Regions from separate parts of the Roseinatronobacter sp. genome, predicted to be linked through region 3. Evidence: riboswitches for the same ligand, from Rfam matches in the RefSeq annotation. Region 3 holds a riboswitch; each other region holds the start of a gene.
The links. Region 3 has a riboswitch for cobalamin ahead of ACTIE1_RS11020 (cytochrome c). Riboswitches for the same ligand answer to the same signal wherever they lie in the genome.
Positions count from the first base shown of each region.

Region 1: it holds a riboswitch for cobalamin, as region 3 does, so the genes downstream of both, ACTIE1_RS13215 (hypothetical protein) here and ACTIE1_RS11020 (cytochrome c) in region 3, are expected to answer to the same signal.
Region 2: it holds a riboswitch for cobalamin, as region 3 does, so the genes downstream of both, ACTIE1_RS10095 (ABC transporter substrate-binding protein) here and ACTIE1_RS11020 (cytochrome c) in region 3, are expected to answer to the same signal.

Region 1 covers NZ_JBHYFM010000020.1:44,679-47,951, reverse strand. Annotated here, with positions in the region: gene ACTIE1_RS13220 (CobW family GTP-binding protein) at 1-917, shown strand, start outside; cobalamin riboswitch at 1,008-1,210, shown strand; gene ACTIE1_RS13215 (hypothetical protein) at 1,314-1,598, shown strand; gene ACTIE1_RS13210 (ABC transporter ATP-binding protein) at 1,595-2,386, shown strand; gene ACTIE1_RS13205 (ABC transporter substrate-binding protein) at 2,383-3,273, shown strand, end outside.
Region 2 covers NZ_JBHYFM010000010.1:92,353-95,625, forward strand. Annotated here, with positions in the region: gene ACTIE1_RS10090 (ABC transporter substrate-binding protein) at 1-948, opposite strand, end outside; cobalamin riboswitch at 1,209-1,400, shown strand; gene ACTIE1_RS10095 (ABC transporter substrate-binding protein) at 1,533-2,576, shown strand; gene ACTIE1_RS10100 (FecCD family ABC transporter permease) at 2,573-3,273, shown strand, end outside.
Region 3 covers NZ_JBHYFM010000013.1:15,015-18,287, forward strand. Annotated here, with positions in the region: gene ACTIE1_RS11010 (DUF1636 family protein) at 1-299, opposite strand, end outside; gene ACTIE1_RS11015 (HupE/UreJ family protein) at 356-970, opposite strand; gene ACTIE1_RS11020 (cytochrome c) at 993-1,625, opposite strand; cobalamin riboswitch at 1,758-1,986, opposite strand; gene cobO (cob(I)yrinic acid a,c-diamide adenosyltransferase) at 2,023-2,637, shown strand; gene ACTIE1_RS11030 (propanediol utilization protein) at 2,940-3,273, shown strand, end outside.

The DNA.
Region 1 (3,273 bases), on a different contig from region 3:
TTCGCGGTGATCTGTCCAAAACGCTGATTTCGCTTCTGGCGCGGCGCGCGCGCGGGGAATTGTCGTTTGACCGTGTGGTGATTGAAACCACAGGTCTGGCGGACCCTGGCCCGGTCTATCATACGCTTCTGGTCGATCCGGTTCTGGCACCGAATTATGCGCTGGACGGGGTTGTAACGGTTGTGGATGCCGTGCTTGGCGTGGACACCCTGAACCGCCATGCCGAGGCGCAGGCGCAAATCGCCATGGCGGATTGCATCGTATTAAGCAAGCGTGACCTGATTGATGCGGCCCAACTGGATGCACTGGGCGCACGGCTGGACAAGTTGAACCGGACGGCCCCGCGTATTCATGCAAACAACGGCGGTGTCCCCACGGGCGCGTTGTGGGGCTTGGGGCTTGGGGCCAGTGCGGATACGCCCGATCAGGCGTTGAACTGGCTAGCGGCCCCCGCCGCAGATACCCCCGCTGCAGACCCCCTCGCCGGCCTCTCTGGTCTGCGCACAGCCAAGGCACAGGCCCCCATAGGTCAGCTTGCCCCGTCGCACCATGCAACCGATGACCGGATATCAACGGCATCGATCACACTTGAAAACCCGATCCCTGTTGAGGTGTTCGACTTCTGGCTGGATACGCTGATCGCCCTGAAAGGCAGCAATATCCTGCGACTGAAGGGTATCGTGCATTTGCAGGGCGTGCCTAAACCATTTGTGTTTCACGGCGTGCAGCACATATTCGAGCCGCCGGTCCCCTTGCGAAACTGGCGCGAGGGTGAAAGCACCAGCCGCATTGTGGTGATTGCGCGTGACATGTCCAAAGAAGACCTGAACGCAAGTTTTGCAATGCTTCATATGCAGCCAGAACAGGTGGCAAGCGCACAGGGCATGACGGCGCATACCCTGTCAGAGCCGTTCTGAAATGGCCCGCAATCGCGGGGAATGGGGCGGCGGGGCGCAACAACGCGGGGATCGGGTCACGAATTATGTTGAATGAACCGCAGCCTTGCGCTAGGCGAATAGACAGATGGTGCCCGACACACATGTCGGGAGAATAGGGAAACCGGTGCGGAGAAGACCCTCTCTTATTCCGGTGCTGCCCCCGCAACTGTAAGCGGTGTGTCCCCCCTCATGCCACTGGACCGGACGGTTCGGGAAGGCGGGGAAACACAATAGCCGCGAGCCAGGAGACCTGCCATCTCAACCGAAACACGAACCCGGGCGGGGTGTCCGGAGGAGGGCATATGACGATTGCGCATCATTGCGTAAGGTGTGACAAGCACGCCTGTATCCCTGCTACTTCCTGCAGGGGGCACCATGTATCACTACACATTTGACCTGACGACATGCACGCGCTGCGTCAGCCGTTCAGGCCCATGCCTTATGGGTCTGGAATTTCTGCAGCGTTTATCCAACTCGCTGGGCGCGGCGCGCAAGATGACGGGCACGATGCCCGATATGGACGGGCAAGTCACATTTACCGAATGCCATGCCTGTGACCATTGCGTGCTGAACTGGCGCGCAACCGCAGGGGAATTGGAACTTGCCGGCGCGGATCAGGTTCTGTTGCAGGGGCGCGTTGTTGCGCAGGCCCTGCAATGAGTTGCCCTGCCCCACTACCCGCCGCGCTGGCACTGGAACAGGTGTCCTGGGGGGCGGGCATTCTTGATCCCGTCAGTCTGACCCTTGGTGCGGGGCGCGTGTTGGGCGTGCTGGGCGCGAATGGGGCGGGCAAGTCAACCCTGCTGCGGTTGATCTACCGCTTTCACAAACCCCAGTCAGGGCGTGTGCTGCTGGACGGGCGGGATATACACGCCATGCCTGCGCGCGCTGTCGCGCAGCGCGTGGCGGCTGTGTTGCAGGAACAGCCCACGGATTTTGCCCTGAGTGTGGCGGAAATCGTGGCCCTTGGCCGCGCGCCCCATCGCCGTGCCCTGTCCGGCCCGTCCGCACAGGACGCCCATATCGTCGAGCATGCGCTGGAGCGCCTGAATTTGCAGGACTTTGCCTTGCGCCCTTTTGGCACGCTGTCGGGGGGCGAACGTCAGCGCGTCATGGTCGCCCGCGCGCTTGCACAGGAACCGGGGCTTATTGTGCTGGATGAGCCGACCAATCATCTGGATATTCGCCATCAGTTGGAAGTACTGCGGCTGGTGCGCGGGCTTGGCGCGACGGTGGTTGCGTCCCTGCACGACCTTAATCTGGTGCAGGGGTTTGCCGATGATCTGCTGGTTCTGAAGGGCGGCCAGCCGCTGGCGTTCGGCCCTGTGGCGCAGGTGCTGACCCCTGACCTGATCGCGCGCGCCTTTGGCGTGCATGCGCACCCGCGCGGCCCTGCCCGATTTGATTTTTCACTATTTGATGACATGCAACAGGAGAAACGCGCATGAAATCCCTTCCCCTTGCCCTGCTTGCCACGGCATTCGCCGCGCCCGCATTGGCCCACCCCGTTACCGTGCAAAGCTGCGACCGAGAGGTGACATTTGACGCGCCCCCTGCGCGCGCGGCATCCAATGATGTGAACCTGACAGAAATGATGCTGGTTCTTGGTCTGAATGACCGGATGGTGGGATATACCGGCATTTCGGGCTGGAACAAACTGGACGAGGAAATTCGCGCCGACATTGGCGAACTGCCTGAACTGTCCGAACGCTACCCCACGCGCGAGGTGCTGATCGGCGCTGATCTGGATTTCTGGTTCGCAGGCTGGAATTACGGCATGCGCGTGGGCGGCGAGGTGACGCCTGATACATTACACCCCTTTGATATTGCAGTATATGAACTGACCGAAAGCTGCATTCACATCATGCCGCGCGATGGCGTGGCGATTGACGATATGTTCAATGATATCCGCAATCTGGGCGCAATTTTTGGTGTGGATGACCGCGCCGAGGAATTGATCACCGGCTGGCAGGCCGAACTGTCCGAGATTGCAGCAACCATCCCCGATACAGACCCGTTGCGCGTTTTTGTTTATGACAGTGGCGAGGACACGCCTTTTACCGCAGGCCGTTATGCCATGCCCACCGCCATGATCGAAGCTGCGGGCGGGCGCAACATCATGGATGATGTCGACAGCAGCTGGACCCGCGTGGCGTGGGAGCCGGTGGTCGAGCGGAACCCCGAAGTCATCATCATCGTCAATTACGGCGAAGTCACCGCCGAGCAGAAGATCGGGTTTATGAAGTCCAATCCGGCCTTTGCGGATATGGACGCGGTGGTGAATGACCGTTTTGTGGTGCTGGAATATGTCGAGGCCACACCCGGGCCGCGCAAT
Region 2 (3,273 bases), on a different contig from region 3:
TTCCGCGCGCAGGTCATAATCGAACAGGTCCGGATGCAGCAGATTTGCCGTCCACATCCATGTCAGGGGGCTTTCCTGATTGGGCGGGTCCCAGCGATAGCCGCCAAGCGGCATTTTATAGACGCGGCCCGATTGCGCCGCATTTGTCAGTGACAGGATCGGGTCATTCATGATGCGATCAAGGGTCAGATCAGCCTCGAAGGAATTCAGAAAAATGACATCGGGGTTCCAGGTCGCAACCTGTTCAACATTGATATCCGCCCAACCGCCGACCATGTCTTCGGCCGCATTCCGCCCACCGGCAAGCATGTGATACCATGCGTTATAGTTGTTTTCGGTGCCCGATGCGCGCAGGTTGTCCATTGCGCGCAGCAGATACAGAACGCTGGGGCGATCCTCATCTGCCAGTCCTGCTGTGCGCGCTTCCATGTCGGCCTGCACTTCGGCGCGCCATTCGATCAGCGGCGCAATCCGTTCCGGCCTGCCCATCGCGGTTGCCGCCATGGTCATATATTCGCGCGTCAGTTCCTCGGACCCGTAGCGGATGGTCATAAGGTTCAGGCCCGCATTCGTGATCGGGTCAATGTAGTCCGGCCCGCGTCCGGCCCATTGGATGACCAGTTCGGGGTTGACGCGTGCCAGTTCTTCCACATTCGGGATGAAGTTCGGCGCAGTGATGTCTGACGGTATGTCGCGCGCTTCGGGAAAAATCTGCCCAAGGATACCTTCCATGATTGCGGATTTCGCGGTCGGGTTCATCCCCACCAGCCGGTCTGTCGCCCCGTCAATCGCAATCAGTGTTGATGCCATGGGGATGGGAATTGACGCGATCCTTTGCGCGGGCGCGGGCAGTGTGACCTCGCGGCCTTCATGGTCCGTGAATGTTACGGGTTCTGCGGCAAGGGGGGGCGCAAACAGGGCGGTACAAACAAGAAGGTGCAGTCGCATGGCGGGCCTTTCGTGGCATCGCCTCGGCCATTGGGGCCATTTCTGCGCAGACGGGCAGGGCAGGCTGGGCGCGAGGAGCGGTTGAGCATAACCTGGCGCGACCAGAGGGGTCCTAGCTTGGCACGAGATTTGTTTAGTGATTTAGTCGGATATTGTCAACGACTGACAGGCACGCGCGATTCCAACCGCTTGCACAAGCCGGTTCCGGCGCATCCCGCCTGAAGATAAGAATACACATGGACACTTGGAACCGCGTCGGCTAGCGTGCATGCTGCCAAGGTTCCGCATCTGCGGATTAATAGGGAATACAGGATCGGGTCCAACCCGCTATCTGTAGCTGCCCTCGCAACTGTAGGCGGCAAGGTTCTGGTCAAACCACTGGCATAGCCGGGAAGGGACACAGAACCATTCGAGCCGTAAGCCAGGAGACCTGCCTTTGGCATAACCCTAACCGCCGGCGAGGTGCCCGGCTGGAGGAATGGCATGGCAAAAGACATTTCGCCCAATGATTCGGGCGCGCATTCTACAGTCCTGACGTCCCGACGGCTGGCCCGCGTACGGCCATATTCAGATCGAGGTTTCTGATGGACTTAAGACCCCTGTGGCTGACGACGATTTTTGTCCTGCCCTATTCGCTGGCGCAAGCTGACACGGTGCTGTTCACTGATGACATGGGCCGCCAGGTGGCGGTGCAGCAGCCAGTTGAACGCGCCGTTATTTTCAACCGCTACGGGGTCGAATTCGCCCGTGCACTGGGCGCAATGGATCGCGTCGTCGGGGTCGATCAAAGCACCTATCGTGACCCGCCCTACTGGCCCGAACTGAACCCGGACATGATTGTCGGCGCAGGACAGGCAGCGCCCAATTATGAGGCGATTGTAAGCGCCAGACCGGATATCGTTATCCTGCCGCGCAATGGCGCGTGGGAAGAAGCAATCGCGCAGCTTGAACCCTTCGGCATTCCGGTCATGGTCATCACGGCCTGGGACGCCACCAAACATGTGCAGAATGTCTCGTTGATGGGTGAGCTGTTTGATGCGCCCGAACGTGCACAGGAATTAAACGATTTCTACACGGGCTATCTGGCCTTGCTGGAGGAGCGGCTGAACGGGGTGGAACCTGTCAGCATATACATCGAGGAAACGCGCCCGCTGGTCACGGTCACACCGGGGTCGGGTTGGCATGACATGGCGCTGCAAGGTGGCGCGCACAATGTCTTTGGGGGCATTGATATAGCGGCGGAACCGGCATCGCGTGGCAACGTAAACGCCTACACGATCGACCCCGAGGAACTTGTCAGCCGCAGCCCTGAAGTGATTTTCAGGCTTGTTCCCGGTTCTTATCAGGCGATCCCGGCGGACACTTATGCGCAGGCTTGGGCCGAGTTGTCAGCCCGGGACGAGATCCGCGCGACACCTGCATGGCAGTCGGAAAACACTCATCTGGTTAACTACTATCTGGCCGGGGGCGCGTCCAAAATCACAGGGGCGTTGCAGATTGCGAAATGGGCACATCCCGACCTGTTTGCGGATATTGACCCAGAAGACGCCATGCGCATCTGGATCGAGGAGTTTCAGGGCCTGCCCTACGAGTCTGGCATGACCTATACAGGTGAATTCCAGCCATGACACGCGCAACGCCGGTCGTTCTGCCGCCGCAGAACGTGCCGCCGGTGCCTGCAGAACGACCTGCCGGCACTGACGGCCTTGGTGCCCGCTATCTTGCCAGCCGGACAGCCCGGCTGGTGGGGATCACTCTGGCATTTGCGCTGCTGGTTTTGTCGGCCCTGTCGGTAACCGTGCGCGGCATCCATGAAACCGGCATGGCGGATCTGCTGCGGGTTATCGCATCGCGTGCAAGTTTCGGCGCGATTGCGGCACCGCTGGATGCCCAGTCCGAACTGGTTTTGCTGCACCTGCGCCTGCCGCGTGTTGTCATGGCCATGATTGCCGGGGCGGCGCTGTCAGTGGCAGGGGTGCTGATGCAGGCGATTACGCGCAATCCACTGGTCAGCCCCTATACGATCGGTGTGTCTTCGGCGGCGGCTTTTGGTGCGGCGGTTGCCATCATGTTCGGTGTCGGATTGACCGGCGCGGGGATCTATTTCATTCCGCTTACGGCCTTTGCCTTCGCGCTGGCCGCTGCAACGGCTGTCTTTTCAATGAGTTGGTGGCGCAATATGGGTCCGCAGGCGATGATCCTGACCGGAATCGCGCTGATGTATCTGTTCAGTGCCATGACGGCTGCCGTGCAGTTCATCGCCACAGAACAGCAGCTTGCGCGCGTTGTCCACTGGACCTTTGGCAGCCTGAACGGCGTGCGCTG
Region 3 (3,273 bases):
TCCGCATCACGGTATTTCTGCGCGCCCTCGAGAATGGTTGTCACATGCAGTTCCGGCGTCAGGTTGCCATAAACATAGGTCCATGCTCCGGACTTGCGCAATGCAATCGTGCAGCCGCGCGAACAGTTGGACAGGCAGTCCACTGAAATGATGCGCACCCCTTCGGGCGCGGCATCATGTAAAGCCCGCACAAGCTGCGCACCGGGGCGCGTGTCGGGGTCCGGCATGGCCAGCGGATTGGCGGGGCTGGCGCTGCGGCATGTGGCGCAGACCAGAAGATCGACAGTGTCTTGGGGCATGAAAAGCTCCGGTTCAGGGACGGGCCGGCGCAACCGCCGGCCCCTTGTGGCACATATCAGCCAAGGATCATGTGCTCGACGGTTTCAAACATGAAGGCAAGCCCCACCCCCATACAGACAGCCGCAGCCAGACGGGCCTGAAGCGCGCCCTGCCCCTGTTGCAACATCCGGCCCGCCAGCAGCGCGACCCCCGCAGCAATCGCAAACTGGACGACTCCGAAACCCAGCAGATAGGCAAAGACAGGCATCGGCGTGGACCCGATCACGGCCTCGCCATAGGCCCAGCCATGGAACAACCCCGCAACGGCGAACCCTGCCAGCGCGACCGGCCCCGCAACCTGCCGCCCCATGACCAGCGCTGCGCCCAGCCCGACAACCGATGCGGTGATAACCAGTTCCGCCAGCGGCAGCATGACACCGGCCAGATGCACAGCCGTGCCCGCAAGCGTGGCTGCTATAAAGGCGAAAGGCCCTGCCAGCGACCGGCCCGCAAGGGCGGCGGCCAGGCCAACCAGCACCACAAAAGCCAGATGGTCCAGCCCGATCACAGGATGGGCAAGGCCGGAAATCAGCCCGTGAAACACTGTCTGCGGGGCCTCGCCCCCCAAAGGGTGGTGCGCGACGGCGGGACTGGCGAGAAGCAGGGCGGGTGCGATGAAAAAACGAGTCATGTGCAAGGTTCCTTTGGATATATCATCGTTGACGAAAATCGGCGTGGCAGGCGACGCAGTAATAGCGCAGGTCGTGCAGGCCATTGACCATATCCCCCCCGTCGCGGACGGTCTGCGCGAAGCGTTCGGCCTCGGTGCTGAAGGCGGATGTGTATCGGGCAAAATTATCCGGCTGCGCCCAGATGGCCGCCAGGGCGCCCTTCTCCCCCTCCGGCGCTGGAGAGGCTATGTCGAACAACGTGTCGATCCGACCGCCAAGCGCCGCAAGCGCGTCGGCATGTATCCCGATCATATCCTCGCCCCCCGCATCCGACAGCAAGGTCGCGGAAACCGCGCGGAAATGGCCCGAAAGCGCGCTCATGGCGCGGCGACGCCGTTCTGTCAGGCCATCTGCGGGGGATGCAAAACTTGCGGCTTGCGGATGCCGGTCGCCATGCGCGCCAAACGGCCCTGTCAACTGTTCGGCCTGTTCTGCGCTGACATGGGAATGGCCATGATCATGGCTGTGGCTGTGGCCCTGCCCCTGACCCATGCTGTCCGCGCGCGAGATCTGCACCTCGGCGCCCGGCACTGCAAAGGCAACAATCCCCGCCGCAAGCACATATGTGCCCGCAGCCAAACCCAGACCCGCCATTAACCTGCGAGAGTTCTTCATTCGTCCACTTTCCCGCGCGACCACCCGCCACGCGACACAAAGGGGCGGGGAACACACGGGCAGTGAAGGCGGCCACGGGGCCGGTCCCGACACAAGCCCAACCAGACACCCCGCCGGTTGATATGCCCCGATGGGGCGGCCTAAACGCTGGCAGGTCTCCCGGCTTGCGGATGTCAGGTTTCCCCTATGGGATCACCTGTCGGTCGGCCCGCCTTCCCGTCCGTCAGGGACAGTGGCATCGGGCAACCTCTCCGGTCACGGTCGCGGGGGCGGCTGTGCTTGGGGCTTGATCTTGTGATCCGGCCTTGTCACATTCCCTTTTCACCTGTCATGAACAGGCACCAGCCCCTTCCTCTTGCGCGTCCGCGCGCGGTGAGTCAAGCAAGGAAACGACACGATGACCGACAGGACCGACCCCGCCCGCCACCGCGACAAGATGCAAAAGATCAAGGCCGCCCGCGACCGGATGATGGAAAGCAAGACCGGCGAGAAGGGCCTGATCATCGTCCATACAGGCGCGGGCAAAGGCAAATCCTCATCCGGCTTCGGCATGATCATGCGCTGTATCGCCCATGGCATGCCCTGCGCTGTGGTGCAGTTCATCAAAGGCAACTGGAGCACCGGAGAACGCGATTTCCTGCGCACGCGCTTCGCGGGTGAGTGCACATTCATCGTCTCGGGCGAAGGGTTCACATGGGAAACGCAAGATCGCGACCGAGACATCGCCGCCGCACGCGCTGGCTGGGATCAGGCCAAGGCGCTGATCCGCAACCCCGATATCCGGTTTGTCCTGCTGGATGAAATCAATATCGCGCTGCGCTATGACTACCTGCCCCTGCAAGAGGTGCTTGAATTCCTGCGCACCGAGAAACCGCCAATGACCCATGTTGTGCTGACCGGACGCAATGCCAAACCCGAGCTGATCGAGATGGCCGATCTGGTCACCGAGATGACCTTGATAAAGCACCCTTTCCGCGACGGCATCAAGGCCCAGAAAGGTGTCGAGTTCTGAATGCTGCGCCCCCTGCCCAAACGGCAACGGGGGCCAGCCCCCAACGCGCTGCGCGCGTTTCCCCCGGGATATTTGGACCAGAATGAAATCAGGACATTCAGGTGACGGGCGCCGCGTTTCGGGCTGCAGGAACAGGGGAAACGCGGCGCTTTCACTCTGGGCGGTCATCGGGATCCCTCCCTGTACCGCAGGTTCATCATCGTCGAAACAGGTTAACAAATGGTATATTTCATTCTGGTCCAAATATCCCCGCCGGAGGCGCAGGTCTGCGTCAGGAAACGCGGTTTGAGGAAATTGCGCGCATGACCCTGCGCCGCATCAGGGTGAATGGCCATTTCGGCGAATGGTTGCAAGGCAGGCTTGGTCCGCAGGGTCCCGTCGTGCTGATCACCATGCCATGCCCCTGCACCGGTGTGGATGTATTTCTTGACCCGCAATGCGCGCAGACACACGCGGGCGACGCGCCGGTCGTTGCGCATTATCCGCCACATGCTGTCAAAGCGCTGCTATCGGCATTGCGCCTTCGCACAGCGGGGCAGTTCAGGATTGTGCCGCGGGTTGCGGCAGGCTTGGGCACTGGCGTATCGACTGCCGGATTGATGGGCATTGCCGCCCTTGCGGGCTGGCAGGGCCCGC